One region of the Bradyrhizobium sp. PMVTL-01 genome, then DNA from elsewhere that is predicted to be linked to it. Evidence: predicted binding sites of a transcription regulator. Region 1 holds the regulator's gene; each other region holds the start of a gene.
The links. The regulator LexA, encoded in region 1, represses DNA repair genes until DNA is damaged. The targets are predictions, from matches to a motif close to TGTTCNNNNTGTGTTCNG.

Region 1 (7,393 bases):
CGGTGCGCGCGCTGCTGGCCTTGATCCCGGGACTGGCGGTCGGCTTCCCCATCAAGAAATGGTCGGCGGCCGCGGCGCTGGTTGCGGCGGCGTTTTATCTTCTGCTCTCGGGCGCGGAGGTCGCGACGCAGCGCTCGTTCTTCATGACCGCGGTGGTGCTGATCGCCGTCATGGTCGATCGCCGCGCCATCACGTTCCGCACGCTGGCCGTGGCCGCGCTCATCGTGCTCGCGGTGGCGCCGGAAGCGCTGGTGCATCCATCCTTCCAGATGTCGTTTGCGGCAACGCTCGGGCTGGTCGCGCTGGTGCAGATCGGCATGCCGAACCTGTTTGCCTCGCCCGAGCATTCCGCGACCGCGCGCATCGCGCTGTGGGGCGGCCGCGAGATCGCGATGCTGTTCCTGGCCTCGCTGATCGCGGGGCTGGCGACCACGCCCTATGCCGCCTTCCACTTCCACCGCGTCACGCCCTACGGCGTGCTCGCCAATCTCGGCGCGATGCCGGTGGTCTCGGCGCTGGTAATGCCGGCGGGATTGTTGGGGCTGCTCGCTGCTCCCTTTGGCCTCGACGGCGTGTTCTGGTGGCTGATGGGCATCGGGATCGACTGGATGGTCGTGGTGTCGCGCTGGGTGGCGGCCCTGCCGGGCGCGGTCGGGCGCATCCCGGCGTTCGGCATCGCGCCGCTGATCGTGGCCAGTCTCGGCATCATTGTCATGGGCCTCTTGCGCACGCCGTTGCGCTGGTCGGGCGGGGTCGTGCTGCTGGCTGCAATCCTCTGGGGCCTGTCGGTGCGGCCGCCGGATATCCTGATTGCCGGGGACGGCCAAAGCATCGCGGTGCGGGGCCGGGACGGACACCTGCACATGATCCGGGCGAGCAAGGATAGCTTTTTGCTGAAGGAGTGGCTGGCTGCCGACGCTGATGCACGCGATGCGGGCAGTGCCTCGCTCGCCGATGGCGTGTCGTGCGACGAGGCCGGCTGCGTGACGCCGCTTGCCGATGGTCGCCTCGTCGCGCTGGCCTTGCGCATCGATGCGCTGGCGGACGATTGCAGCCGCGCCGCGCTGGTGGTGACGGCCCGGCCGGCTGCGCCGGATTGCGCGGCGATGGTGGTCGACCGTCGGCGCCTCGCCGCGCAGGGCGCACTGGCGCTGACGCGGCGGGGCGACGGCTTTGCGGTCCAGGCGGTGAAGACTGGAGGCACAGACCGCCCGTGGGCGCCGGCCATCGCGGGCGAGGGCGATTTCGGCGCGAGCCTTGCGCCGCCAGCGGCGGCGCCCGGTAACCGGGATGCGACGCCGTCCGAGGCAGACATGCAGGCCGAGGATTGAGGGGGCGGGCTACAGATACCAGGCCAGCACGGCGTCGAGCCGGGCTGTCCCGATCACCGGCAAGGCCACCATCTGGCTCAGCCCGGACGCGCGGGCTTCAATGGCCGCGATCGAATTGTCGTGCGCGAGATCATCGTTGAGGGCGGGCATGCCGGTGGCCCAGGCGCCGCCGATGCTGCCGTCACCTCTGGCGATGGATTTGTCCGCATAGAGCGCGGCAAGGTCGGTCTGGGCGCTGCAATCGCCGGCGCGGAAGACCAGCGCTGAGCGGGTCTCGTCCGGCACCCAGATCTCGAAGCGCCGTGCGATCGGCGTCGCCTGCGCGGAGAGGAGGGTCAGCACCCAGGTCTGGTCGGCGTCGGTCCGGTAGGGCACGCCGACGCCGAGATTGATGCCAACCTGTGCGGCGTCTTTCCAGCGCAGAAAGCTCTTGGCGTTGTGCAGGTTCTTGATGATCAGTGGCAGGCCGGCTTTCCAGGTGCGTCCGGGCAGGCCGAAGCCGCGCGGAAACCTGGTGTGGCGCGAGTTGAACTCGAACATGTCGGCGGTGCCGTAGTAGCCGTCGACCAGTCCCATCTCGTGGGAGGTCTCGGGATCGTTGTGCCAGAGCTCGATCGCGCCGACATGCGCGTCGTCATCGCCGCAGAACAGCACCATCACGGCTTGCAGGAATTCGCCTGAAAACACCGGCACCGCCACGCCGCAGGTCAGGCCCGCCGCCAGCGCCTGGTCGGTCCGCCTGAAATGGGAATTGGCGAATTTGGTGAGGATCACGGGGTGGCCGGAAGCCCAGGCCTTGCCGGGAAGCCCGTCGTCACGACCGAAGCGCACCGCATACGCGTCCGGTCGGGCACCCAGAGTTCAACGACGCGAATGAAGGTCTTCATCGAACGTCCGCCTCGAGCCTTTTTGGCAGCATCGGCCATTTGCTTGCGGACCGGACGTTCAAAATTCAGGCAAGGCAGCGCAAACTTCGTGCGACGAAGAGCTGCGGCAGGTGCTCCGGCGAAGGTATTTGCGAAGATACAAACCACACCATCTCGCCGGCCACGGCCGGCGATGGCGATTTCAATCATGGCCCCGACCTGCGAGCCGGAGGCAGCTAGGTCAGCCGATCGGCAGGCGCGTGACCGTCGGCCTGTCTGCGCTGGTCTGCGGCTTGTGCTCGCGCTCGCCGAGTGGCTGGGTCACCGGCAATTGCAGTACGGTTGCGCGCTGGCCTTCGACGAGCTGAGTCACCAGCACGTATTTCCCGTCGGGGAATTCGATCGCATCGTGATGGCGATCCGGAATGTGCGGATCGATCTTGCCGAACTTGCCGACGCGCGAGTTGATGGTACGCGTCCAGATCCAGCGATTGTCGTAACGGACGTTGTCGGCGAAGGCGAGCTCCGTTCCCGGCAGCAGGCATACCGCAACCGACATGTCGGCTTCGGAGGCGAAGCCGCGCGTCGAGGTGCCGCGGAAGGTTGTCGTGACGATCGTCTCGCCGACTTCGGCAGGACGCGTCGCGACGGCGTGCAGGCTGTAGTCACACATCGGGGTGCTCCTCATTCGTAAGATAGCGACCCGCGCCTCCTGTCGAGGCGCAGGCCTCTATCAGAGTGGAAGCATACAACGGTCTGCTGGGTTGTGGGCAAATCTGCGGCTTGGGTCCGCAGGATGCCATCACAATATCTTTTTCAGATGCATGAGGAACAAAGCCCGCTCCCGTGCATTGGGCGTGCTTCTTCGTCAACGGCCAGCAGGGGCCGACCAGCCCGAATACGGCCAAGCGGGTTGCGACGGCAGTGCAACGGCGTCGCGTGCGTTGCGGAATTGCTCGCGCGTCGCCGGCGTCGTCTTGCGGACATGATGCGATCGTGCGGCGGCGGCCGGTGACACTGACGTTGCGATCAGCGCCATCGTGACAGTGCTCAAGACGATCTTGCGCATGGTTGTCTCCCCGGTTTTCGACAGGCCCGTAAAGCGATGTGTGCTTTGCGCGGCGTGCGGAGGATCTAACGCGGGGCAGGTGGCCGGATAATCTGAGCAGAACCTGAAAGACTATCCAGCCGGAGCGGACAAGCGCTCAAGCGCGTGTCGAACGATCGCGAGGTCAAATCAGTACTTCCGGTACAAGCCGATCAGCTTGCCCTGAATCTTCACCCGGTTGGGCGGCAGGATGCGGACCTCATAGGCGGCGTTGGCTGGCTCGAGCGCGATCGAGGCGCCACGGCGGCGGAAGCGCTTCAGCGTGGCTTCCTCGTCGTCGATCAGCGCCACCACGATGTCGCCGGTGTCGGCGCTCTCGTTGCGCTGGATCAGCGCCATGTCGCCGTCGAGGATACCGGCTTCCACCATCGAATCGCCCCGCACCTCGAGCGCATAATGCTCGCCGGAGCCGAGCATGTCAGGCGGTACGCTGATGGTGTGGCTGCGGGTCTGCAGCGCCTCGATCGGCGTACCAGCCGCGATGCGGCCCATGACGGGCACGGCGACAGGACGCTCACCTTCGTCCGCGGGCGGGCTGGAGGTCGTGCGCACCTTGCCGAGATTGCCCTCGATGACGCTCGGCGTGAAGCCGCGGCGGTTGCCGGCGGCCGCTTGGAGCTCGGGCAGCTTGATGACCTCGATCGCGCGGGCGCGGTTGGGCAGGCGGCGGATGAAGCCGCGCTCCTCGAGCGCGGTGATCAGGCGATGGATGCCCGATTTCGAGCGCAGGTCGAGCGCGTCCTTCATCTCGTCGAAGGAAGGTGGCACGCCGCTTTCCTTCAATCGCTCGCTGATGAACCGCAGGAGCTCGTATTGTTTGCGCGTTAACATCTCGACCAAAATCCCCCGGTTGATGTCGTTCGATTCCGAGACGCTCAGTTCAGCGATAAGCCGCTGCATGCTCGAAACAAATCATGAACGGACACTATATGTTCGATACATGTTCCGCAACTGCTTAATTTACTGTGAACGCGACAAAGTTCGCGGACCGCGTGAGATGACAGCGCTCAGGCGGGCAGCAGCAGCACCTCGCAGACCGAGCCGGCTTCGGCCTTGGGCGCGAACGGCGCGCGTACGAGAAGTGCCTGTGCCGCAGCGAGATTTGCAAGCAGTGAAGAATCCTGGTGATCGACGGGAAGGGCGATCAGCGTGCCGTCGTCGCGCCGCTCCAGGCGCGCGCGGAGATAATCCTCGCGCTGGTCGTTGGCATTGAGGTCGCGGCCGAGCACGGCGCGCTCGCGGCGATGGTGAATCATGGTGCGGCCCGACAGCGCGCGAATCAACGGCACCATGAACAGGAAAGCGCAGACGTAGGATGACACGGGATTGCCGGGCAGGCCGATGACGCGCATCGCCCCTAACCGGCCGTGCATCATCGGCTTGCCCGGCCGCATCGCGATCTTCCAGAACGACATCGCGATCCCCTCGGCCTTGAGAGCCTGCTGGACCAGATCATGGTCGCCGACCGAGGCGCCCCCGGTCGTGATCAGGATGTCGGCGCCGCTCTGGCGTGCCTCGCGGATCCCGGCGGTGGTGGCCTCCAGCGTATCGGCGGCCACACCGAGGTCGATGGTATCGGCGCCCTCCTGGCGGGCGAGCGCGTGCAGGGCATAACCGTTGGAGTAGACGATCTGGCCGGGCCCGGGCGCTACGCCCGGTATCACCAGTTCGTCTCCGGTGGCGAGGATGGCGACCTTCGGACGGCGCTGGACGGGCAAATGCGGGTGATTCATCCCGGCGGCGAGTGCGAGATCGCGCTCGGTGAGCCGGGTTCCCTTGCACAACAGCACGTCGCCCTCGGCAAAGTCGATCCCGGCGCGCCGGATGTGCCGTCCGGGAATTGCTGCTTCCTTGATCGTGATGCGCTTGCCGTCCGCGACGGTATCCTCCTGGATCACGACCGCGTCCGCTCCGGCCGGAACGACGCCGCCTGTGAAAATGCGGACCGCTTCGCCGGCGCCAACCAAGCCTGCAAACGGCCGCCCGGCCGCGACCTCGCCTATCACCGTCAGCTCAGAATCGATCGTCGCCGCGTCGGCCGCTCGCACGGCATAGCCGTCCATGGCCGACATCGCCTCCGGCGGCTGCGTGCGCCGCGCCGCGACGTCGCGGGCGAGCACGCGATGGTAGGCCTGATCGAGCGAGATCGTCTCCTCAAGCAACGGCTCCGCGCCGGCAAGCACCGCGGCAAGCGCGTCAGAAACCGGCATCAAGGCCACGGCTGAAAACTCCTGCTGGGCACGTTCGGCAAATCGGCGGCCAGAGTTCTAGCCGAGTGCGGGCCCAGAGGCAAAACACTGGAGACGCAAGAGGATTCAACCTGCGCCATCCGCTCTGTCGTGAGGATAGACGTCAAATTCGCCGCGGCATGATCCGGAAGGCGAGACAGACCGGCACGAGGACGGCCATGGCAAGCACAAGAAGAACGAGCGCCACGGCCAGCATCGGTCAACTCACTGCCGGCGCGTCGGGACTGACGTCCGGCGCTTTGGGACCCTGATCCTTGTCGGCCAGCGGATCGGCCCGAGATTTCAGGTCGGCAGCCTTGCTGATCAGCTTGGCGGAGAGGTCGGAGTCCGAGGTGGTTCTTGCGAACTCGAGCAGGAGAGAGGCTTGCTTGGTGAGGTAGGATTTGCCCAGCACGTCGATCAGTCCAATTCCAATGTAGAAGTCCCAACGGACTCAAGAGTCCGAAGGGGCGCATTCCGTTCCCGGAACTTTGTACAAAAATGCACAAAGTGATTTGGTTCCGCATTTTTAGCAAAAAGTTCCGCGGAACGCCTTGCCGGAAGGCTGATCCGCTCAAATCCCCAGCTGCCTCAGCGCGTCGCCGACGTCACGGGGCGAGGTCACGTGCACCGTGGTCAATCCACGCGCCCGCGCCCCCCGGATGTTTTCTGCGAGATCATCGAAGAAGACGATGCGGTGCGCCGGTACGCCCATTGCCGCCACGACATGGTCGAAAGCCTCCGCGTCCGGTTTGCGCAGGCCGATGCTGGACGACAGGTAGAGCTCGCGGAAATGGCCGAGCAGGCCGGCATATTCCTTCGAGAAATGGTCGACATGCGGCCGGTTGGTGTTGGAGAAGGCGTAGAGCGGCATCTGCCTGGCCGCGCGCGGCAAAAGCTCCGCGATGTCTGGCATTTCGCCGGCGAAGATCGCGTTCCAGCCTTCCAGGAACTGCGCGTCGGAAATCGCGATCCCGAGCGATGAGCGCAGCGAGGCGAAGTAGTCCTCGTCGCTGATCTTGCCGACCTCGTGCAGCCGGTAGGCTTCGCTGTCGCGCACATACCGCGCGACAATGGCTTCGGGCTTACAGCCGGCATGGCCCGCCCAGCAGGCGATCGCCCTGGAGAAATCGATATCGAGCACCACGCGCCCGAGATCGAACAGAAGTGCGTCGGCGCTGCCGGGAGAGAGCGCGGTCAACTGCATCCTTTCCTCAGTATCGATAGGGATCGTGGTCGAACAGCGGGAACGCGCTGAACACGCTCGGCGCGTTGGTCGCGGTGGCCGGATGCAGGCAGGACTTGCCGACCTCGGCGAACGAAGTAGCGCCCAAAAGGCCGAGGCAGCGCAGCACTTCGTCTTCCAGCAGCTCCAGCATCCGCGCCACGCCTGCTTCCCCGGCCGCCGCCAGGGCCCAGCATTGCAGCCGGCCGATGCCGACGAGGTCGGCGCCTGCCGCAAGCGCCTTGACGATGTCGGTGCCGCGGCAGAAGCCGCCATCGACCATGATCCTGGCGCGGCCTTTCACGACGTCGACGATCTCGGGCAGGACATGCATGGCGCCGCGGCCGTGATCGAGCTGGCGGCCGCCATGGTTGGAGACGTAGATCCACTCGACGCCGTGATCGAGCGCGATCTGTGCATCCTCGGCGGTGGCGATGCCCTTCAGGATCAGAGGGATCTTGAACTTGTCCTTGATCATCTTCACGGTCCGCCACTCCAGGCCCTTCTGGTAGTCGCCGCCGGTGGCGCGCAGGCGGCTTTCGCGAACGTAGCGCTTGGCGATGTCACGTTCGCGACGGCTGTAATGGGCGGTGTCCACAGTCAGGCAGAAGGCGGCGTAGCCGTTCTTCTCGGCG
Region 2 (7,393 bases), 110 kb from region 1:
GCGGCTGGTTTCCGCTGCTGCTCGCCGGTCTCGTCGCCTTCCTGATGCTGACCTGGCGCGCCGGCGTGAAGCTGGTCGAAGCAGCACGAGCCCGGCTGCGCCAGCCGGAGGAGGACCTGATCGAGACCGCGGTCAACAAATGCAGGGCCAGGCTGCCCGGAACGGCCGTGTTCCTGGCCTCCGCGCCGCGCGGCGTGCCGCTCGCGCTGACACAGTTCGTCAAGCACAACCACGTGCTGCACGAACGCGTCCTGCTGGTCACCGTGCTGATCGAGGAATTGCCGCACATTCCCGACGAGGAACGCGCAGAGGTGATCGAGATCATTCCCGGCATCACCCGCGTAATCCTGCATTACGGCTTCATGCAGAACCCGACCATCTATGAAGGACTGGAGCTCACTTGCCGCCAGGGCAAGCTGCCCGGCATCGACCTCGCCGAGATCACCTATTACGTCGGCCGCGAGACCATCATCCCGCGCGAGGACGTCCCGGGCATGTGGGTGTGGCGCGAAGGCCTGTTCGCCTTTCTGCAGCGCAACGCCGAACGCTCGGCCGCGTTCTTCGGCGTGCCGACCAAGCAGGTGGTAGAGTTCGGGACGGAGCTGGAGATCTAGGGAATGACGCGTCGCCCGGACGGCGCAGCGCAATCCGGGACTTTTGCCTTGCGAGAACCCGGATTTCGCTTCGCTCCAGCCGGGTTACGGGCCTTCCTACGAGCCGTTCTCGCCGTTGCCGCTCTCCGCCTCTTCCGTGATGTGCTCGACCGAGACGACGTGCTCGTCCTCGGCAGTGTCGAACACGATGACGCCTTGCGTCGAGCGGCCGGCGATGCGGATGCCTTCGACCGGGCAGCGGATCAGCTGGCCCTTGTCGGTGACCAGCATGATCTGGTCGGCCTCCTCAACGGGGAAGGATGCCACCAGGTTGCCATTGCGGTTGTTGACGCTCATGGCGACGATGCCTTTGCCGCCGCGGCCCGTGGTGCGGTACTCGTAGGACGAGGTCCGCTTGCCATAGCCGTTGACGGAGACGGTCAGCACGACCTGCTCCTGCGCCGACATCTCGACATAGCGCTCCTGCGGCAGCTGGAAGCTGCCTGAAGCCTCCTCGGCCTCGGCATCCCCCGGCGCCTCTTCCGAGGCAGCCTCGCCCGCGACAGCGCGGCGCATCTTCAAATATGCCGAGCGCTCGTCCGAGGTGGTCTCGACGTGGCGCAGGATCGCCAGCGAAATCACCTTGTCGCCTTCGCCGAGCGCGATGCCGCGCACGCCCATCGAGGTGCGCCCGGTGAACACGCGCACGTCGGTGACGGGGAAGCGGATGCACTGGCCGCCGGCGGCCGTCAGCAGCACGTCGTCGCGCTCGGTGCAGATCTGCACGTCGACGATCGCCTCGTTGTCGTCGAGCTTCATGGCGATGATGCCAGAGCGGCGGACGTCGACGAAGTCGGACAGTTTGTTGCGGCGGACGTTGCCGCCCGTGGTGGCGAACATCACGTCGAGCTGGCCCCAGGTCGATTCATCCTCCGGCAGCGGCATGATGGTGGTGATGCGCTCGCCCTGCTCCAGCGGCAGAATATTGATCATGGCCTTGCCGCGCGCGTTCGGCGCGGCCATGGGCAGCCGCCAGACCTTTTCCTTGTAGACCTGGCCGCGCGAGGAGAAGAACAGCACCGGCGTGTGCGTGGAGGCCACGAACAGGCGGCTGACGAAATCCTCGTCGCGGGTCTGCATGCCGGAGCGGCCCTTGCCGCCGCGGCGCTGCGCCCGGTAGGCCGACAGCGGCACGCGCTTGACGTAGCCGGCGTGCGAGACGGTGACGACCATGTCCTCGCGCTGGATCAGGTCCTCGTCCTCGACCTCGCCTTCCTGCTCCATGATCACGGTGCGGCGAGGTGTCGCGAACTCCGCCTTCACCTCGGCAAGCTCGGTCTTGATGATGTCGAGGATACGGGCGCGCGAGCGCAGGATATCGAGATAGTCGCCGATCTCGCCGGCGAGCTTTCCGAGCTCTTCGCCGATCTCGTCGCGGCCCAGCGCGGTGAGACGGGCGAGGCGCAGCTCCAGGATCGCCCTCGCCTGCTCCAGCGACAGGCGGATGGTGCCATCCTCGTTGATGCGATGGCGGGGATCGTCGATCAGCGTGATGATGTCCTCGACGTCGCGCGCAGGCCAGTCGCGCGTCATCAGGGTCTCGCGCGCGGCAGCCGGCGTCGGCGAGTGCCGGATCACCTTGATGATCTCGTCGATATTGGCGACCGCGATGGCCAGGCCGACCTGCTCATGCGCGCGCTCGCGCGCCTTGCGCAGCTTGTACTTGGTCCGGCGGGTGACGACCTGCTCGCGGAAGCCGACGAAGATCGTCAGCATGTCCTTGAGATTCATGGTCTGCGGACGGCCGGAATCGAGCGCGACGGCGTTGACGCCGAAGCTCGTCTGCAGCGGCGTGAACTTGTATAGCTGATTCAGCACGACGTCGGGCACCGCATCGCGCTTGAGCTCGACGACGACGCGATAGCCCTCGCGGTCGGACTCGTCGCGCAGGTCGGAGATGCCCTCGATCTTCTTTTCCTTGTAGAGCTCGGCGATGCGCTCGACCATCGTCGCCTTGTTCACCTGATACGGGATCTCGGTGATGACGATCGCCTCACGCTCTTTCCGGATCGTCTCGAAGGTGACCTTGCCGCGCATCACGATCGAGCCGCGGCCGAGATGGTAGGCGCTGCGGATGCCCTGGCGTCCGAGAATGATGCCGCCGGTCGGGAAATCCGGGCCCGGGATGATGTTGATGAGCTCGTCGATGGTCAGGGACGGATTGTCGATCAGCGCGACGCAGGCGTCGATCACCTCGCCGAGATTGTGCGGCGGGATGTTGGTGGCCATGCCGACCGCGATGCCGCCGGCGCCGTTGACCAGCAGGTTCGGGAACCGCGCGGGCAGAACCACCGGCTCCTTCTCGGAGCCGTCGTAATTGTCCTGGAAGTCGACCGTGTCGTCGTCGATGTCCTCGAGTAGCTTCAGCGCGATCTTGGTCAGGCGGGACTCGGTGTAGCGCATCGCCGCCGGCGGATCGCCGTCGACCGAGCCGAAATTGCCCTGCCCGTCGATCAGCGGCGCGCGCATCGAGAAGTCCTGCGCCATGCGCACCAATGCGTCGTAGATCGCCTGGTCGCCATGCGGGTGGTACTTGCCCATGACCTCGCCGACGGCACCGGCGGACTTCTTGTGCTTCTTGTCCGGGGTGTCGCCGCGATTGTTCATCGCGAACAGGATGCGGCGGTGCACCGGCTTCAACCCGTCGCGCGCATCGGGTAGCGCACGCGCCACGATCACGCTCATGGCGTAATCGAGATAGGACTTCTTCATCTCCTCGTAGATGGAAACGGGGCGAATGTCCGAGGGATGCGCCGGCTGGTCGCCGGGCCTGTTGTCGTCGTCAGCCAAGGGGGAATCCGGTGAGTTTTTGTCTGCGAATCATATAGCGCATCGCACCCCTGATAACCACCCTTGTCGGTGCTTCGGGAAGCCTTTTTCCGACAGTTTTTCCAGTGACTTACGCCCTACCCGGCACCGCCCGGCACGAGACCGGAACAAGCGCTGCGAAACCGGCTCTCACGCCCCGAAAATCACCCGGTGCATGACGCGCCCGGGCATCAGCGTGAACAGGCCCGCCACCACCAGCGCACCGGCGAAGATGAAGGTCATCATCCGCCGGTGATCGGCGACGCGATGGGTGTGCGCCCGCCACACCGCCAGCGGCAGAACCACCAGGGTGAAGATCGACAACAGATGGATCGGGCTGAACGGCCCGATGAGGCGGATCTGGTGGATCCAGAACGACGAGGCGGCCACGACCAGCATCAGGACCACCCAGATCCAGCCGATCGAACGGTGCGGCAGCGTACCCTTGGGGGCGGAGAACTGGACGAGGCCGAGCACGAAGGCGGCCATGGCGGCAAAGGCGTGCAGCGGGATTGCAGGCGCGGCCTCAAGCAGCGGCGCAAGGCTCATGCGGGGCTCCCCCTCACAGGTTGAGCGCAACCTATGTGAACAGGATTAACATGAAGTCAATACGGTTCACATCGCGCCTCGCCAACGACTTGAGGCAGCGCGTGAGGCGAACTCGGAAAACCGAGCCGTGCGGGTCAATTGGTAAGAAGTCCCGCCGCTTCACGCGAGCAGGCAACATCCGGCAGCAACTGCTCACCTGCCTCAGAACGGGATATCGTCGTCCATGTCGCTGTTGCGGCCGCCGCCCGCGGCAACAGGACGGCGCGGCGCGCTGCTCACCGGACCGGAGGAGCCGAAATCACCGCCCGGCTCGTCGCCGAAGCTACCGCCTCCGCCGCCACCACCGCGGCCATCGAGCATGGTCAACGTCGAGTTGAAACCCTGCAGCACGACCTCGGTCGAATACTTTTCGACACCGCTCTGGTCGGTCCATTTGCGGGTCTGGAGCGCGCCCTCGATGTACACCTTCGCGCCCTTCTTCAGATACTGCTCGGCGACCTTGCAGAGCCCCTCATTGAAGATCACGACGCGATGCCACTCGGTCTTTTCCTTGCGCTCGCCGCTGTTCTTGTCGCGCCACGTCTCCGAGGTCGCGATGCTCAAATTCGCGATCGGCCGCCCGTCCTGCGTGCGGCGGATTTCAGGATCCTTGCCGAGATTTCCAACCAGAATGACCTTGTTGACGCTTCCCGCCATCGCCGCTCTCCACTCCAAATGCTGAATTCGTAAGACTGCATGCGCAGGACCGCACCGCGCCCCGCGGTTCTCTGCAATCTGTTTGACCCGACCCTATACGCTTGCGCGGACCGATCAGCCCATCAGCGCTCGGGTTATCCCCACATATAGCATCGCCTGCCGACTTGTTCGAGATTTGTTCTTTTCGGGTGGATGCGGAATATTGGACCCGGACGGTGCCTGAATGCCTCTAAAATGGCCCGCAGCCGTATGGAACTTTTTCGGGTTCCCTAAAGCAGCGAAAACCGCTTAACATTCATCCAGTTACATCCACGCACTTGCCTTGAGACTGTTGCATTTCGGAGACGGACTCCGCCTCCCGATTGAGCTAGGGTTGCTTCGGAATGAGTTCATACGGGCGTCGCGCCTGATCGGCCGCTTGGGGGACCCTCAAGAAGCGGACCTTACCCGGGGAGACTGCAATGAATAAGATTTTAATTGGTACAATCGGTGCTGTGGCGTTGGGCCTGTCTGCTCCTGCGAGCGCGGCGGATCTGGCGGCGCGTCCTTACACCAAGGCTCCGCCGCCGGTGGTCGCGACCATCTACGACTGGAGCGGCTTCTACATCGGCATCAACGGGGGCTGGGGCTCCAGTCGCAATTGCTGGGACTTCGTGACTCCAGTGACCGGCACGCTGTTCAACGACGGCTGCCATGACGCAACGGGCGGCACGATCGGTGGTCAGGTCGGCTATCGCTGGCAATCGGCCAATTGGGTGTTTGGCGTGGAAGGCCAGGGCAACTGGGCTGATTTCAGCGGACGCAACATCAGCCCGACCGCGCCAGCTCAGCAGAACCGTACGCGGGTCGATGCCTTCGGCTTGATTACCGGTCAGATCGGCTATGCCTGGAATAACGTTTTGCTCTACGTCAAGGGCGGCGCTGCCGTCGTGGACGACAGATACGACCTCATCGTCGCGCCGGGCTTTGTGGGTGCTGGCACGACCTTCGGTTCGACCAGCGGAACACGCTGGGGCGGAACGGTCGGCGCGGGCATCGAATTTGGCTTCGCTCCGAACTGGTCGGTGGGCTTCGAGTACGATCACATCTTCCTCGGCACCCGCAACGTCGACTTCACCGCGGGCGGATTCTTCATTCAAACCGAACGCGTCCGTCAGGACGTCGATCTCGCCCTCGTCCGCTTGAACTACCGTTGGGGCGGCCCGGCGATCGCCAGGTACTGATCGCCAGCAAGTCTCGTCTGACGAAAGGCCGGCCTCGCGCCGGCCTTTTTGCTGTCTGCGAGCGAACAGGACGATCCGTCAGCGATTATGACGTTTTGCCCCTGTTGTGGCTTTTTGGGTACACAACTTGCGGCTTCGTTCGTGTAAGCACCACGCCAGTTGGACCACAGCGTCCGATGCCCTTCCGTTCACGGAAGGCAAGAAGAGAAACTGGGACTGGGATTTAAGTTGAAAATGAAGAAGGTTTTGTTGGCTTCGGCCTGTTTGTTCGCTCTGGCTGCCCCCGCGTCGGCGGCTGATCTCGCGGCCCGCCCGTACACCAAGGCTCCGGTGGCTGTGGCTTCGGTCTACAACTGGACCGGGTTTTACATCGGCGCCAACGCCGGTGGCGGCTCCAGCCACAATTGCTGGGATACGACCGCTGTTGTCGGCGTGGCCGTCCCGGTCACAGCTGAAGGTTGCCACGATGCGACCGGCGCAATCGTCGGCGGCCAGATCGGCTATCGCTGGCAGTCCGCCAGCTGGGTGTTCGGCCTCGAGGCACAGGGCGATTGGGCAGACCTGAAGGGCTCGAACACCAGTTCGCCCGCCGCCTTGTTCCCGCTGGTGAACAACACCAAGATCGATGCTATTGGCCTCTTCACCGGTCAGGTGGGCTACGCCTGGAACAACGTGCTCTGGTACGTGAAGGGCGGCGCGGCCGTCACCCACAACAAGTTCAGCGGCACTCTGGCCGGCGTCACGTTCGACACCGCCAACGAAACCCGTTGGGGCGGCACCGTCGGCACCGGCATCGAGTTCGGCTTCGCTCCGAACTGGTCGGTCGGAGTCGAATACAACCACCTGTTCATGGGCAAGCACACCGATACCTTCACCTTCCTCGGCGTGAACACCCGCAGCGACAGCATCAAGCAGGACGTGGACATGGCCACGGTACGCTTGAATTACACCTTCGGCGGCCCGATCGTCGCGAAGTACTAAGCTTCGTCTCCGACGCTCTTGCGTTTCGAAAGGCCGGCCCCGCGCCGGCCTTTTTGTTTGGCGGCACGCCCCAGCGCAGTTCCGCACGCCCTGCTGCTGCCAGATGCCGCCAGCACGCCAACATTCCGTTGACGATTCGCAACTCCCTCTGGAAATCCGCCTCCGTTCTTCCTACGTTCGCTGCCATACCCATCGGCGCCGATCCCGGTTCCGGGCGCAGCGCGCCTTTTTTATTGGCGCGATCGCGCACCTTTGGGCTTCCTTGAGGGCAACTCGGATGGATGAAGTGATCAAGGCGAAGCGCCAACAACAGAACGCGGGCTCGAGCCTGCGCGCAATTGCGATCCGCGGCGCGCGCGAGCACAACCTCAAGAACATCGACGTCGAGATCCCCCGTGACAAGCTGGTGGTGTTCACCGGCCTCTCCGGCTCCGGCAAGTCCTCGCTCGCCTTCGACACCATCTATGCCGAGGGCCAGCGCCG
Region 3 (7,393 bases), 930 kb from region 1:
CGATCCACTCACCGATCTCGACAAGGCAGACGTGCTCGGCGCGCTGCTGCAATATCCGGGCTCTTCCGGGGCATTGCGCGATCTCCGCCCCGCGATCGCAGCGCTGAAGGCTAAGGGCGCTCTCGCGATCGTGGCCGCTGACTTGCTCGCGCTGACGCTGATCGCCTCGCCCGGCGAGCTTGGCGCCGATATCGCGATCGGATCCGCACAGCGCTTCGGCGTGCCGATGGGTTATGGTGGTCCGCACGCGGCCTATATGGCGGTGCGCGATGCGTTGAAGCGCTCGCTGCCCGGCCGCATTGTCGGCCTCTCCGTGGATTCGCGCGGCGCGCCGGCCTATCGCCTCGCGCTGCAGACCCGCGAGCAGCACATCCGCCGCGAGAAGGCGACGTCGAACATCTGCACCGCGCAGGTGCTGCTCGCCGTGATCGCCGCGATGTACGCGGTCTATCACGGCCCCGAGGGCCTCTCGCAGATCGCGCGGACCGTGCACCGCCGCACCGCCGTGCTCGCGGCCGGCCTGCGCAAGCTCGGCTTTGCACCGCAATGCGATAGTTTCTTCGACACGCTCAGCGTCGATGCCGGCGCCAAGCGCGCCGAGATCATCGCGCGGGCGGCGGCCGAGAAGATCAATCTCGGCGTCGGTGAAACGGCGCTTCGCGTCGCGCTCGACGAGACCACGACGCCGGCGACGGTGGAAGCAGTCTGGCGCGCCTTCGGCAGCCAGCTTTCCTACGCCGAGTTAGATGCGACCACGCGCGAGGCGCTGCCGGAGGCGCTGAAGCGCACCACCGCCTTCCTCACCCATCCCGTCTTCCACGCGCATCGCTCGGAAACCGAGATGCTGCGCTATATGCGCAAGCTCAGCGATCGCGATCTCGCGCTCGACCGCGCGATGATTCCGCTCGGCTCCTGCACCATGAAGCTGAACGCGACCACCGAGATGATGCCGCTGACCTGGCCGCAGTTCGGCAGCCTGCATCCCTTCGCCCCGCGCGAGCAGGCCAGGGGCTACCACGCGCTGTTCGCGCGGCTGGAAAAATGGCTGTGCGACATCACCGGCTATGACGCGATCTCGCTGCAGCCGAATTCCGGCGCGCAAGGCGAATATGCCGGGCTGCTCGCGATCAGGGGCTATCATGCCGCGCGTGGAGAGAGCCATCGCAAGATCTGCCTGATCCCCTCCTCCGCCCACGGCACCAACCCGGCCTCGGCCGCGATGGTCGGCATGGACGTGGTTGTCGTCGCCTGCGAGAAGAACGGCGACGTCGACGTCAATGACCTCCGCGCCAAGGCGGAAAAGCATTCGAACGATCTCGCCGCGGTCATGATCACCTATCCCTCGACCCATGGCGTGTTCGAGGAGCACATCAGCGAGATCTGCGACATCGTGCACGGCCATGGCGGCCAGGTTTATCTCGACGGCGCCAATCTCAATGCGCAGGTCGGCCTAAGCAGGCCCGGCGACTACGGCGCCGATGTCAGCCACCTCAATCTGCACAAGACCTTCTGCATCCCGCATGGCGGCGGCGGCCCCGGGATGGGCCCGATCGGCGTCAAGGCGCATCTCGCCCCGTTCCTGCCGGGCCATCCCGCAGCGAATGGCGACACGCCTGTCGGGCCGGTCTCGGCCGCGCCGTTCGGGTCGGCCTCGATCCTCACCATCTCCTACATCTACATTTTGATGATGGGCGGTGAAGGATTGAAGCGCGCCACCGAGATCGCGATCCTCAACGCCAACTACATCGCAGCAAGGCTCGATGCGCATTTCCCGGTGCTCTACAAGAACGCGAAGGGCCGAGTCGCCCACGAGTGCATCGTCGACCCGCGGCCCCTGAAGACGACGAGCGGCGTCACGGTCGACGACATCGCAAAACGCCTGATCGATTACGGCTTCCACGCCCCGACCATGAGCTTCCCGGTGCCGGGCACGCTGATGATCGAGCCGACCGAATCGGAATCGAAGGCCGAGCTCGACCGGTTCTGCGATGCCATGATCGCGATCCGCAAGGAGATCGCCGAGGTCGAGGCCGGCCGCTTCAAGATCGAGGCGTCGCCCCTGCGTCACGCTCCGCACACCGTGCACGACATCGCCGATGACGACTGGAAGCGCGCCTACCCCCGCAGCGAGGGCTGCTTCCCCGATGGCGTCTCGCGTACTGACAAGTACTGGTGCCCGGTCGGCCGTGTCGACAACGTCTATGGCGACCGCAACCTGGTGTGCTCCTGCCCGCCGGTGAGCGATTACGCGGAAGCCGCGGAGTAAGACACAACGGAGGTTCCGTAGGGCGGGCAAGCGCAAGCGTGCCTACCACCTTCATCTGCGTTGAAAAAACCGTGGGCACGGCGCTTACGCGCCTTTGCCCACTGAACGCACCTCTAGGGCGCAACCAATGATCGGCTTTCGCGGTCCCATCGCCAGAGCCGTTCGTTGGTGAGTTCAGTCCCACCCCGCTAACGCTTGATCGGGTTGTGGCGCCACATGTCGTCTTCGCGCGCTAGACACCCGAGTTCGGTCAGCGTGACCTTCCACTCGCTCCTGCCGAAGTAGCGGTCCTCATCGTCGAAAGCTGGATCGCCCAACAACACTGGCGGCGCCGAATACGCCCCCAGTTCGAGCAAGGCATCGCGCGCGTCGTCATCATCGAACACGTCGCGAAGCCAACTCGCCTCGCAGACGCGCCTCGCGCCGCCCCAGCCAGTCAGGATCAGACGCTTCATCGCACCACCCGATCAACGCAACGCAAAACGAAACGGGCACCGAAGACGTCGGCAACTCAACGTCCTCAGTGCCCGCTCCTCGCGAAAAACGCTTCGCGTCAAGGCTTACTCTTCCGCCGGCTCCTCGCCGTCGGCATCGCGTTCGGGGGCGCCGGCGAGAATCTGCTCGGCGATCAGGCCGGAGTTCTGGCGGATCGCGGTCTCGATCTTGGCAGTGATGTCGGGGTTGGCCTTCAAAAACGCTTTCGAGTTCTCGCGGCCCTGGCCGAGGCGCTGGCTGTCATAGGAGAACCAGGCGCCGGATTTCTCGACGATGCCGGCCTTGACGCCGAGATCGAGGATCTCACCCATCTTGGAGACGCCCTCGCCGTACATGATGTCGAACTCGACCTGCTTGAAGGGCGGCGCCAGCTTGTTCTTGACCACCTTGACGCGCGTGGTGTTGCCGACCACTTCGTCGCGCTCCTTGATCGCGCCGATGCGGCGGATGTCGAGGCGGACGGAGGCGTAGAATTTCAGCGCGTTGCCGCCGGTGGTGGTCTCGGGCGAGCCGTACATCACGCCGATCTTCATGCGGATCTGGTTGATGAAGATCACCATGGTGTTGGACTTGTTGATCGAGGCCGTCAGCTTGCGCAGCGCCTGGCTCATCAGACGGGCCTGCAGACCCGGCAGCGACTCGCCCATCTCACCCTCGAGCTCGGCCTTCGGCACCAGCGCCGCAACCGAATCAACCACCATCACGTCGACCGCCCCGGAGCGCACCAGGGTGTCGCAGATCTCCAACGCCTGCTCGCCCGTGTCGGGCTGCGAGATCAGGAGTTCGTCGATGTTGACGCCGAGCTTGCGGGCATAGACCGGGTCGAGCGCGTGCTCGGCGTCGATGAAGGCGCAGATGCCGCCCTTCTTCTGGGCTTCGGCCACCGTGTGCAGCGCCAGCGTGGTCTTGCCCGAGGATTCCGGCCCGTAGATCTCGACGATGCGCCCCTTGGGAAGGCCGCCGATGCCAAGCGCGATATCGAGCCCGAGCGAGCCCGAGGACACCGCCTCGATGTCCATGGAGCGGTCGTTCTTGCCCAGCTTCATCACCGAGCCCTTGCCGAATTGGCGCTCGATCTGGGAGAGCGCGGCGGCCAGAGCTTTACTCTTGTCCATGGAAGATCCTTCGACGATACGCAGGGCAGTTGCGGACATTGGGTCGTGCTCCTTATGGCGAGGATTCGCTAGGGGGACAAACGATTGAGAGGCGGGCCGGCGATAAAAACAATGTACTCCATTTGTTCTAGGTTCGCAATATGTTCTTTTGGGAATTGGGCGCCTGCCCGGATTTGAGCCCTGGTGTCCCAGTTCGTTCTGAGCACTGTCCTAATTTGCAGGACCGTTGACTTGGCTCAACTCGCGCCAGTCGTCTGGCGAGACCGTGAGCCATGGTCGAGACTGCGAAACAGAGCGAGGTGGAAGAGCCCAAGCCGTCCCGGCTGGAGGAGGCGCGGCGGATCATTGAGGAGTACGCCGCTGACCTCCGAGCGCTTCTCAAGATGCTTCGGCGCAAGATGAACTAGGCCAGCGCGGAGGAACGCTCCGTGGCGTCCGAGATTATCCGGCAATGCCGCGGTATTATTTTGACTTGCGAGAGGGCCATCACGTCGCCCCCGATGAAGAGGGGCTCGACCTTCCCGACATGGAAGCCGTTCAGAACGAAGCCGCTCGCGCACTGTCAGATCTGGCAAGAGACACCATTCGAGCGACCGCCGCGTTTGGAGTGGCGCGCAATCTCTCGATTGAGGTCCGCGACGACCAAGGCACCGTGATGCAGGCCCGGTTCCGGTTCGATATCAAGCGACTACAGTAAGGTCGATGCTGTCCGCATTGAGCAACCAGTGTCCCAAGTTGAATCCCGCGGTGTCCGAATTCGCTAGCAACCATTGGTTAATAGGTGCATTGTTCCGGTATCACCGGCCAAGGCTTTGCCGTAGGGTCGGTGGCTGAGAGACCGATAGCGCTCCCGCCTGCATAGCGAAGGGAGCGCCGTCATGGCCAAAGATCCCCCTATCCGCCGCGTGCGAGATTTGGCTGCCGAGATCGCGCAGCAGAACGACGAGCTCCGCCGCTTGACGGCGGAAGCGGCCGAAGCACTCAAGCTGCCAAGGCCAGACACCTTCCTCGGGCGCAAGACTCATGAGCCGTTCCCGGAGCAAGACCCGATGGAACGCGTGGACATTCAGAACCTCATCCACGGCGAGTTGCAGCCGCCCAAGCAGTAAGGCGGCAGCCCTTTTCCCGCTGGATGAGGGCAAGTAAAATATCGCCCGTCCTTGGCTGACCGGAGGCGGCGCATGGGAACGGGCGACTTGGAATGGCTTGCAGAACAGACCAATGCGAAGCTGGACCGTCTGCGAGCCGGCGCTGAGCGCGAAAGGGAGATGATCCGTCGATCTTTCGAGCTGATCGCCGAGGCCGAGGAACTACTCAGCGTGCCGCCCCCTAAAGTCTGGCGTCCCGAACGAAGCAAGGAGTAAGCCGGCCTCATGTGTGGATGGCCCCCGGCTTGCAAGAATTTTTTGCGTGATGAGCAGTGGTCGCTTGCAATCATGTGTCCGGCCTTTCTTCGCGGTCGTACATAACCGCTCTGGCCTTGATGGATTCCGCGGATCGAGGCCTTATCAGTTGGCCGGGTTCGAACGCCACTGAGGCGGTCAGGTTTCTCTCGATCCGTCGGGTGACCGACTGTGCCATCACGTGTTTTCACTCTCGCAAGCTGGCGGTACGCCCCTTAGAGGTCAGGCCGCCAATGTCGCATTTCGGCAGGTTTCCTGTCTGCTCAGTTGGCGGCCTCTTTCATTCTGCACGAGCCCCTTCTCGTAACAGCTTGTCGTGGGTTGACTGCAATCGGCCCAACTAGCACGGCCCGAGCAAAGGCTCGATAGCCCTTTGATTGATGCCAGCCTGTCCGGATCTGATCACAGGTGTCCCAGTTTGCTCTGAGGGTGTCCCAACTCTCGGGGGCGTCCTCGAGAAGCTTCGCAGCCTCCTTGATCCAACAACCCCGCCTAAAGAACCGAACTGCCTGGTCTTGCGCCGGCGATGCCCGTAACGGTGTTGTGCCGGCGATCGCATTGCTGATGGGCAGCGTCACACACCTGTGGCATGGCCGTTGCACATTGAGTTCAACTGAGATTTCAGCGCTCAGTTAGAGAATAAAGTGCTGCCGGGACGCTTATTTCGAGCCCGGCCGCGCTTTCTCAATCCCCCGTCATAAATCCGTAATTCTGGGGCACCCCTCCTGCTATTCCCGATCTTGGATAGGGATCAGCGACTGAGCGACGGGGAGCGTGAGTGGTGACGGAACCGACCCAGCTCGGCATGGCGCCGAAAGATCGCCTGTTGGACGCAGCCCGCAAAGAGTTGATCGCGTTCGAACGGCGGGAAATGGAGTTCCGCAAGAAGGACCGCGAAGAGCGTGCAGCGGAGCTTCGCCTTCCCTTGGATAGGATCGAGATCCACTGAGGCGACGCCGGCGGTCGTCCCTTCCGTTGATGGCATGAGACAATCGCACGGCGGCCTACTGTGCATGGGGTTGTTTTGCAGCTTTTGCAGGACCTGGGGTCCCGTGGCGGCCTCCGTCTGCGCGCGGGGGTCCTTGCTGGCCCGGACCGGCCGCGGCCTGCCTGCGTACTACAGCAGCACAAGCAATGCGATGCCGATGACCAACACCACGAAGCCAGCCGCTGTCGCGGCGGCAAATGACCGCTCTACGTTATCCATGATGCCACCCCGTTGCCGGCGTGCCACGTTCCCCCATGGCAGCACCGGACCCCGTGGAATCTTGCCTGCGGCTGTGGCTTGAGTGGTGCGATCGGGTGGCCAAATTGGGACTGGTGCGGGGCCAGTCTGCGGCCTCAGCACTTCTGTCGCTGCCGCGGTCAGAGGTCTGTAAGCCAACGCGCCTGGTGTCGATGAGCCCGGTGGACCAACAGCGGGCCTCCATACCAGTCGACGACCCCGCTCTCACCGAGCGGGGTTTTCTGTTTGCGAGCCCGTGCGCGGTGAGCCGGTGCGGATCCTGATTGCGAGCCTGTCAGGTTGCCGTAAGCTCAGCCGGTTAAGGTCTTTCCGCTTATGGTGTTGCAGCCCAGCACCTCAGCCTCCAATAACCTCTGCCCGCTTGGCTCTCCCCGAGCGGGTTTTTTTCATGCGCCGCGCTTCTCCCGCGTCAGCCGCAGCGAGAAGGCACGGATCGCGGGCGCCGCCAGCAGCACCATGGGCAGCATCGCGGCCCATGCGATCAGCCACGACACCATCCAGTGCCGAACGAACAGCATCGCGCCATCGGCGGGAAAGCTGGCGATTCCCGCCGCGATCAGCGAGGTCAATCCGGACTGGATGGCGCCGAAGACGGAATGACTGTAACGGCGGGGAATACCGAGCATGACGCGCCTTGTGCTTGCCGTCATGCGGCCCAGCAAGGCACGTGCCGCGTCGCACACAAAGAGCCGAGCTTTTTGCAACCGGAGACTGATCTGGATCAAGACTCTCCTGCAGCACCAGGATTAGACTGGCTCCGTGGTTCTCCGGCCATGAACAAAGTTCCTGGCCGCGCGGTGACGTGCGCGCTTTCGATATTTCCAGCATGTTTTCAGTGATCGGGGGTGAATCGTGGGAGGTGACCATG
Region 4 (7,393 bases), 4.0 Mb from region 1:
CTTGCGCCGGCGCTGCGCCGGGAGCTTCAGCCGGCGGTTCCGGCGCGAGGTCGGGCGAGGGGATCTCAGTCGTCAGCGTGAGGCGTGCGGCGAGCGAGGCGGCGCGAAGAGGCTTCACCAGGAAGCCGGTGAAGGCCAGCGAGAATTTCTCGTGCCGCGAGCTCGACGTCAGCAGCACCAGCCGTTGCAGCGCATGCGCGCGGGCGGTTTCGCCCAGCCGGTCGGCGACGGCAGGACCGATGGCGCGATCGATCAGGACCGCGTGCCAGGAGCGTTCCGGCAGCAGCGCCTCCGCGACACTGGCGTCCGTCACCAGGCAGGTCTGAGCGCCCCAGCGCTCCAGGCGCCGCGCGATCAGCGAGGCCTCGATGCCCTCGGCGATCAGGAGGATCGACTTGCCGGCGAGATCAGGGCTCGGGAACGTCGTCTGCCCTGTGGCTCCCTGCGACGGCGCGAGCGGCACTGCGACCTCGAAGGTCGCGCCCTTGCCCGGCTCGCTGGTCAGCGTGATGTGGCCACCCATGCGCTTGACGATGCGCTCGCTGATGGCGAGGCCTAGCCCGGTGCCGCCATAGGTGCGGGCGACGCGCTCGTCGGCCTGCTCGAATTCTCGGAAGATGCGCTGCTGCGCCTCGGGCGCGATGCCGATGCCGGTGTCGCGGACCAGGAAACAAATCTCGTTCGGCCAGGTGCCGGGCTCGACCATCAGCGCAACGCCGCCGTTCGCTGTGAACTTGATGGCGTTGCCGGCGAGGTTGAGCAGCACCTGGCGCAGCCGTGCGGCATCGCCGACGACTTCCAGCGGCAGGCGCTCGTCGACATAGGCGGCAATCTCGAGCTGCTTGGCCTGCGCACGCGGCGCCAGCAGCTCGGTGATCTCCTCGATCAGAGTGGAGAGCGCGAACGGACGCTGCTCGAGGTCGAGCTTGCCGGCCTCGATCTTGGAATAGTCGAGCAGCTCCTCGATCAGCGCCATCAGCGCTTCGCCGGAAGTCTTCACCGCTCTGGCATAAGTCGCCTGTTCCGGCGTCAGATGGGTGTCGAGCAGGAGCCCGCCCATGCCGATGATGCCGTTAAGGGGGGTGCGGATCTCGTGCGAGGCCATGGCCAGGAAGCGCGACTTGGCGCGGTTGGCAGCATCGGCCTGGTCGCGCGCCTCCGATAGCGCACGCTCGGTCTCGGTGCGATCGGTGACGTCGCGTCCGACGCTCTGCAGTTCGGCCGCCTGGCCGGCGTCGAGCCGCACATAGCCTTCGCGCCAGGCGATCCAGCGCGCGCCGTGCGGTGTGGCGATCTTCTGGTCGTGGATGCGCGTGCCGTTGCTTTCGCGGGCGCTGTCGCCCTGTTCCAGCACGTCGAAATCGAAGCGCGTGCCGACCAGCGCGCCGCGTGCCTGTCCAGCGAGCGCGCAATAGGCGTCGTTGGCGAAGGTGATGCGGCCCTGATGGTCGCGCAGCACGATCAGATCGCCCTGCTGCTCGAACAGGCTGCGGGCGCGCTCCTCGGCTTCCTTCAGCTCCCAATTACGGTCGATCAGCGCCTCGTTATGGACGGCGAGGGTACGCAGTCGCTTGCTGACGAAGCGCAAGCGCATGCTCAGCGTGGCAAGGCCGAGGCAGGCGAGGGCGAACAGGAAGCTTGCACCGATCGCAAAGGCGTTGGGATCGTAGCCGGAATTCTCGGAGCGACTGCCGGAGACGAAGCCATAGGCGCCGCCGAACGTGGCCGAGAAGATCATGAAGGAGCGAATCGCGAATGCGATTCGGGGATGCTGCCGCCTGAAGCGGCGCATGCGCACCTTGATCCGGAACGTCCGACCCATCGCCACCCCGACTCTTGTCCGAAACCCCACCGCCGCTGCCTGCGACGATGGCGCGCCGACCTTGCGAACAGCTTGAGGTCTTGCGGTCGCCTCCAAACAGGGTTGACGAGGTGTTAACGGCTCAGAGCGAGGCGGCCTGGAACGGGAACGGGCGATGACCGGCATGCGCACCGACGATCAGCGCTGCGGCCTCGCGCTGCGAGAACGTCCTGGAGCGTACATAGATGCGGTAATCGGCGGGGCCTTCAGTCGAGAGATAGATGACCGGGCCGCCATCGACCGGCTGCGCCGCGATGGTGACGAGGCGATTTGCCGGATTGGGCTGGCAGGAGTCGGTCTCGGAACCGAGGCCGTCGTCCACGACTGCAAAGTCCGCGGCGTCCGCGTCGTCGGTGATCTGGACCCTGACCGTGGCGCGCGCCGGATCGTCGGTGAAAGCGACGTGGACGCCGGCGGTCCAGAACAGTGATGTCAGCTCGACGGAGGTTTCCCCGAAGGCGATGCAGGGATGCGAGACCGATCCGATCTCGCCGCGGGAAAACACGGCAGCCGCCAACAGGGGAACAACCGAGGCCAGGATCTTGAAACGCAACATGACACTCTACTCGCCAGGCCCTTTGGAAAACGCGTCGGGCCTTATGGTTTTCAGAGCGTAAAGGAAACTCGTTACCGCCGGGTTGACGCGCGGAATGATCAGGCGAGCTGGCGTACATCCTCCGCGAGTGCGCGGTAGGACAGCGCTTCGGCGAGATGCAGCCGGCCGATCTTGTCGGCGTGATCGAGGTCGGCCAGCGTGCGCGCCACCCGCAGCACGCGGTGATAGCCGCGCGCCGACAGCCGCATGGTCTCGGCGGCGTCACGGAGCAGTTTTTGACCCTGCGCATCGGGCTTTGCGATCTCCTCCAGCACGGAGGCGGGCGCTTCGGCGTTGGTGCGGATGTTGGGCAGGCCCGCTTCAGTGTAGCGCGCGAGCTGGATGTCGCGCGCCGCGGCCACGCGCGCTGCGACCTCGGCCGAACCCTCCGCCGGCGGCGGCAGGATCAGGTCGGCGGCGGTCACGGCCGGCACCTCGATGCGCAGATCGATGCGGTCCATCAGGGGACCCGAGATGCGGGCCTGGTAGTCCGACGTGCAGCGATCGATGCGGCCGCGCTTGCAGGCGTAACCGGGCTCGAAGGCGTTGCCGCAGCGGCAGGGATTCATCGCCGCCACCAGCATGAAGCGCGCAGGGTAGGTGACGCGGTGATTGGCGCGGGAAACCGAGACCTCGCCGTTCTCCAGCGGCTGGCGCAGCGAATCCAGCACGCGCGGATCGAACTCCGGCAATTCGTCGAGGAACAGCACGCCCTGATGCGCGAGCGAGATCTCGCCGGGCTTTGCGCGCATGCCGCCGCCAGTGAGCGCAGCCATGCTGGCGGAGTGATGCGGCGAACGGAACGGCCGCCGCGATGTCAGCGCGCCGCCCTCGATCTCGCCGGCGACGGAGGCGATCATCGAGACTTCCAGAATTTCGCCCGGCGACAGCGGCGGCAGGATCGAGGGCAGACGCGCCGCCAGCATCGACTTGCCGGCGCCGGGCGCGCCGATCATCAGGAGGTGATGTCCGCCGGCGGCCGCGATCTCCAGCGCGCGCTTGGCGCTTTCCTGGCCCTTGATGTCGCGCAGGTCGAGCTTTGAGGTGGCGGCCTCGTGCACTTTCGGCGAGGGCCGCGACAGCACCTGCGTGCCCTTGAAATGGTTGGCGATCTGGATCAGCGATTGTGCGGCGATGATCTGGATGTCGGGGCTCGCCCACGCCGCCTCCGAGCCGCAGGCGGCCGGGCAGATCAAGCCCTCCTCGCGCTGATTGGCGCCGATTGCGGCGGGGAGCGCGCCGGCGACGGCTGCGATCGAGCCGTCGAGCCCGAGTTCGCCGAGCACGGTGAAGCCGGCCAGAGCATCCGGCGGGATCGCGCCGATCGCCGCCATCAGCCCGAGCGCGATCGGCAGGTCGTAGTGGCTGCCTTCCTTCGGGACGTCGGCGGGCGCCAGATTGACGATGATCCGCCGCGCCGGCAGCGCGAGCCCTGAGGCGATCAGCGCCGAGCGCACCCGCTCGCGCGCCTCCGACACCGCCTTGTCCGGCAGGCCGACGATGGAGAAGGCCGGCAGGCCCGGCGCGACTTGCACCTGCACGTCGACCGCGCGGGCCTCGATTCCCTCAAAGGCGACGGTAGAAACCCGTTGAACCATGCCGAACCAGCCTGCCCCTCTTGCACAATCAAAGGTAGCAGAGCAGGGCGCTCTCCGCAAGAACAATACAGGAACATTGCCCCGGCGGGGAAAGCCCTAACAAGCCGTGAACGCGATCCCGACACTACGCTTCGAATGCGAGCTTCTGCCCTCAGCACATCCCAACGAATGTCCGCTACTCCTAAGGCTGCGGGATGGGCCGTGGTCTAACGGGTGAACAGTTCAATGCTTGCAAATCGCCGGAGAAGCGAACGTCGGGTGTGCAGCCGGCTCGCCAAGATTCATTTTGGGGCGGGCTCACTGCCCAGGGACTGCACGATCACGGATATCTCGGACGGGGGTGTGAAGGTCGTGGCGGAATTTCTGGAAGTGCCGCCGCAATTCACCATCATCTTCGCGCCGGACTATTCCCGCCAATGCCGCCTGCGCTGGCGCATCGGCTGCGAATTCGGTGCCGAATTCGTCGACTAGAGCATGATCCGGAAAAGTCTGAGGCGGTTTTCCGGGAAGATCATGCTCAAACAATAGGGCAGGCGCGCGTCCTTAACGGGACTTTAGCGTTAATCGGTAAGCATCTCTGATCAGTTGCCGAGTGATCAGAGTATGCCCAAGCGTTCGTCCCTCGCCTTCCGCCCGGCGAGATTGCTGCTTCCCGCCCTCGTCGCGCTTGCCCTCGGCGGCTGTCAGACGACGAGCCTCGAGGACGTCACCGGCGCGCTCGGCGGCAAGACGGAGACAACGGCCGGCAAGGCCGACACCAGGACGGACATGGACGCGCTGCGCGAGCGCTATCGCGCCAAGCCCAGCGATCCCGCCATTGCGATCGAATACGGCAAGGCGCTGCGCGGCAGCGGCCAGCGCGCCCAGGCGGTCGCGGTGCTCGAGCAGGCCGTGCTCGCCCATCCCAGCAACAAGGCGCTGCTCGCCGGCTACGGCCGCGCGCTCGCCGACAACGGCAATTTCCAGCAGGCTTTCGATGTTCTGGGCCGCGCGCATTCGCCCGAGGATCCCGACTGGCGGATCCTGTCGGCGCAGGGCGCGGCGCTCGATCAGCTCGGCCGCAACGAGGAAGCGCAGCAATATTACGCGAGCGCCTTGAAGATCGTGCCTGACGAGCCGCAGGTTCTGTCCAATCTCGGCCTGTCCTACATGCTGCAGAACAATCTGCCGAAGGCCGAACAGGTGCTCGGCCGCGCCTATCAGCGCAATCAGAACGATGTGCGGATCCGTGCCAATCTCGCGCTGGTGCTGGGATTGCAAGGCCGCGAGGCCGAGGCTGAAATCCTCGTGAAGGCAGATTTGCCGCCGGACCAGGCCGCGGCCAAGGTCGCGGCGCTGCGGCAGCTGTTGGCGAAGAAGCAGCAGCAGCGGGCCGAGAAGTAGCCCGCCTCTCTTGAGACCTTATGGGATGAACCTCGCCTCGCGCCTCGACGGAGGTGCGCCCCCCTTGTGGGGGAGGGCTAGGGAGAGGGGTAGCCCAGGAAAAGGTGCCGGTTGTTGACGATGCATCGGGTGCGAGTGCGCGACGGAAGAGTCCCCGTGTGGCACCCCCCTCCCTGTCCCTTCCCAAAAGGGGGAGGGAACGGAGAGAACATCGTTGTGGCGCCTACGACGCCTTGCGATGCGGGGCGGATCCGCGACCCGAGCGGCCCTTCAGCTTCTTCAGGAGCGGGCCGAGCAGCGAACGCTTCGGCTTCTTCACCTCGCCACGTCCGGCGAGGCGGTTGGCCATGGTCTGGAACAGCTCGGTGGTGCGGTGGTTCTTGGAGACCTCCGCAATCATCTGGCCGTTATTGGCCGCGGTCGAGAACAGCTTCGAATCGAACGGGATCACCGCGATCGGCTGGCTCTCCATGGTCTTGGCGAAGGCCTTGACCTCGATCTCGGCACGCTTGTGCATGCCGACCTGGTTGATGCAGTACAGCGGCGGCCGATCGTTCGGCCGCGCCGCCTTCAGCACGCTCAGCATGTTCTTGGTGTTGCGCAGGTTGGCGAGATCGGGTTCGGCCACGATCACGATATCGTCGGCGTTGACCAGCGCGCGCTTGGTCCAGGCGGACCATTGATGGGGAACGTCGAGCACGATGCAGGGCGTGGTCATGCGCAGCGTGTCGAACACCGCGTCAAACGCTTCGGCGCCGAAATCATAGACGCGGTCGAGGGTGGCGGGCGCAGCGAGCAGGCTGAGGTGATCGGTGCATTTCGCGAGCAGGCGCTCCATCAGCGCGGTGTCGGGCCGGTCCTGCGACAGCACCGCATTGGCGATGCCCTGCGTCGGGTCCTGGTTGTAATCAAGACCCGCGGTGCCGAAGGCAAGGTCGAGATCGATCACGACGGAATCGAGCGAAAGGTCGCGGGCGATGGTCCAGGCCACGTTGTGCGCCACGGTGGACGCGCCGACGCCGCCCTTGGCGCCGACCACCGCGATGACGCGGCCGGTGATGATGGCTTCGGAGGCCGAGAACAGGCTGCAGATCGAGCGGACCACGTCGAGCGTCTCGACCGGGCCGACCACATAGTCGTTGACCCCGCGCCGCACCAGCTCGCGATAGGGCGCGGTATCGCCGGGATTGCCGATCACGACCACGCGGGTGCCGGGATCGCAGACGCCGGCGAGATCGTCGAGGCCTTCGAGGATGTCGCGCGTGCCGTCGGATTCGATCACGATCACGTTCGGCGTCGGCATCGATTCATAGGCTTCGATTGCCGCGGCTAAGCCGCCTTCCCTGGCGGTGAGATGCGCCTTGGCGAGCCTTCGATCCTCGCCCGCGGCGGTCACCGCCTTGAGCGTCTGCTCGGTCTCGCAAAAAGCCTGCACGGAGATGCGAGGAACCGGTGCAATGTGTTCCTCGGGGTGCCGCGGACCGTCCGCTTCGTCGTCGTCGTTGAAGCCTGTCATTTGCCTGTGTCGCTGAGTTTGGCCTTCTCGGCGTCGGGATTGATGGTGGCGATCGGGGTGCCCTTGCGATAGCGGTCGAAGGCAATGTCGCGCCGCGCGGTGTAAGCCGGTGTTTCCGAACGCGGCTGCTCGAGGTCGGCGGGATTGTCGATCATCGCCGCGAGGTTGCGCTGGCTGGCGCAGCCCAGATTGAAGTACGGGTGGTTCTCGTTGTAGCCGGGGTCGAGAATGGACGGCCCGATGTCCTCCGGCCATAGCCCGCAGGGGCCGGCGACCGCGGCGATCCTGGAATAACTGAGACGGATGGTGGGCAGCAGGCCCGGATCCTCGGGCCGATAGGGACGCTTGACGATGGCGCGCGACGGCACGCCGCCGGTTGCCAGCACGGCACGGATTTCCTGATAGCTCGCCGCGGCCGCGCGCGAATTCGCGGTGTCCAC

Region 2: the regulator LexA is predicted to act here: its motif matches at 4,872-4,889, upstream of ACRQ5Q_RS20975 (single-stranded DNA-binding protein).
Region 3: the regulator LexA is predicted to act here: its motif matches at 4,007-4,024, upstream of recA (recombinase RecA).
Region 4: the regulator LexA is predicted to act here: its motif matches at 4,113-4,130, upstream of ACRQ5Q_RS00945 (YifB family Mg chelatase-like AAA ATPase).

What each region holds. Positions count from the first base shown of each region.
Region 1 covers NZ_CP193982.1:4,232,672-4,240,064, forward strand. The annotation lists gene ACRQ5Q_RS20390 (ComEC/Rec2 family competence protein) at 1-1,331, shown strand, start outside; gene ACRQ5Q_RS20395 (GAF domain-containing protein) at 1,341-2,162, opposite strand; gene ACRQ5Q_RS20400 (hypothetical protein) at 2,102-2,407, opposite strand; gene ACRQ5Q_RS20405 (hypothetical protein) at 2,439-2,870, opposite strand; gene ACRQ5Q_RS20410 (hypothetical protein) at 3,066-3,266, opposite strand; gene lexA (transcriptional repressor LexA) at 3,435-4,136, opposite strand; gene ACRQ5Q_RS20420 (molybdopterin molybdotransferase MoeA) at 4,313-5,524, opposite strand; gene ACRQ5Q_RS20425 (hypothetical protein) at 5,754-5,948, opposite strand; gene ACRQ5Q_RS20430 (HAD family hydrolase) at 6,108-6,740, opposite strand; gene ACRQ5Q_RS20435 (alpha-hydroxy acid oxidase) at 6,748-7,393, opposite strand, start outside.
Region 2 covers NZ_CP193982.1:4,347,634-4,355,026, reverse strand. The annotation lists gene ACRQ5Q_RS20990 (potassium transporter Kup) at 1-614, shown strand, start outside; gene gyrA (DNA gyrase subunit A) at 711-3,443, opposite strand; gene ACRQ5Q_RS20980 (DUF2306 domain-containing protein) at 3,612-4,010, opposite strand; gene ACRQ5Q_RS20975 (single-stranded DNA-binding protein) at 4,212-4,706, opposite strand; gene ACRQ5Q_RS20970 (outer membrane protein) at 5,168-5,929, shown strand; gene ACRQ5Q_RS20965 (outer membrane protein) at 6,164-6,910, shown strand; gene uvrA (excinuclease ABC subunit UvrA) at 7,188-7,393, shown strand, end outside.
Region 3 covers NZ_CP193982.1:3,305,928-3,313,320, reverse strand. The annotation lists gene gcvP (aminomethyl-transferring glycine dehydrogenase) at 1-2,266, shown strand, start outside; gene ACRQ5Q_RS15635 (hypothetical protein) at 2,455-2,721, opposite strand; gene recA (recombinase RecA) at 2,827-3,915, opposite strand; gene ACRQ5Q_RS15625 (hypothetical protein) at 4,149-4,283, shown strand; gene ACRQ5Q_RS15620 (DUF6894 family protein) at 4,328-4,573, shown strand; gene ACRQ5Q_RS15615 (hypothetical protein) at 4,755-4,985, shown strand; gene ACRQ5Q_RS15610 (hypothetical protein) at 5,058-5,240, shown strand; gene ACRQ5Q_RS15605 (hypothetical protein) at 6,058-6,228, shown strand; gene ACRQ5Q_RS15600 (DUF2798 domain-containing protein) at 6,912-7,151, opposite strand; gene ACRQ5Q_RS15595 (hypothetical protein) at 7,391-7,393, shown strand, end outside.
Region 4 covers NZ_CP193982.1:200,642-208,034, reverse strand. The annotation lists gene ACRQ5Q_RS00955 (ATP-binding protein) at 1-1,822, opposite strand, end outside; gene ACRQ5Q_RS00950 (hypothetical protein) at 1,944-2,417, opposite strand; gene ACRQ5Q_RS00945 (YifB family Mg chelatase-like AAA ATPase) at 2,516-4,054, opposite strand; gene ACRQ5Q_RS00940 (PilZ domain-containing protein) at 4,280-4,525, shown strand; gene ACRQ5Q_RS00935 (tetratricopeptide repeat protein) at 4,658-5,437, shown strand; gene ACRQ5Q_RS00930 (AAA family ATPase) at 5,661-6,953, opposite strand; gene ACRQ5Q_RS00925 (CpaD family pilus assembly protein) at 6,950-7,393, opposite strand, start outside.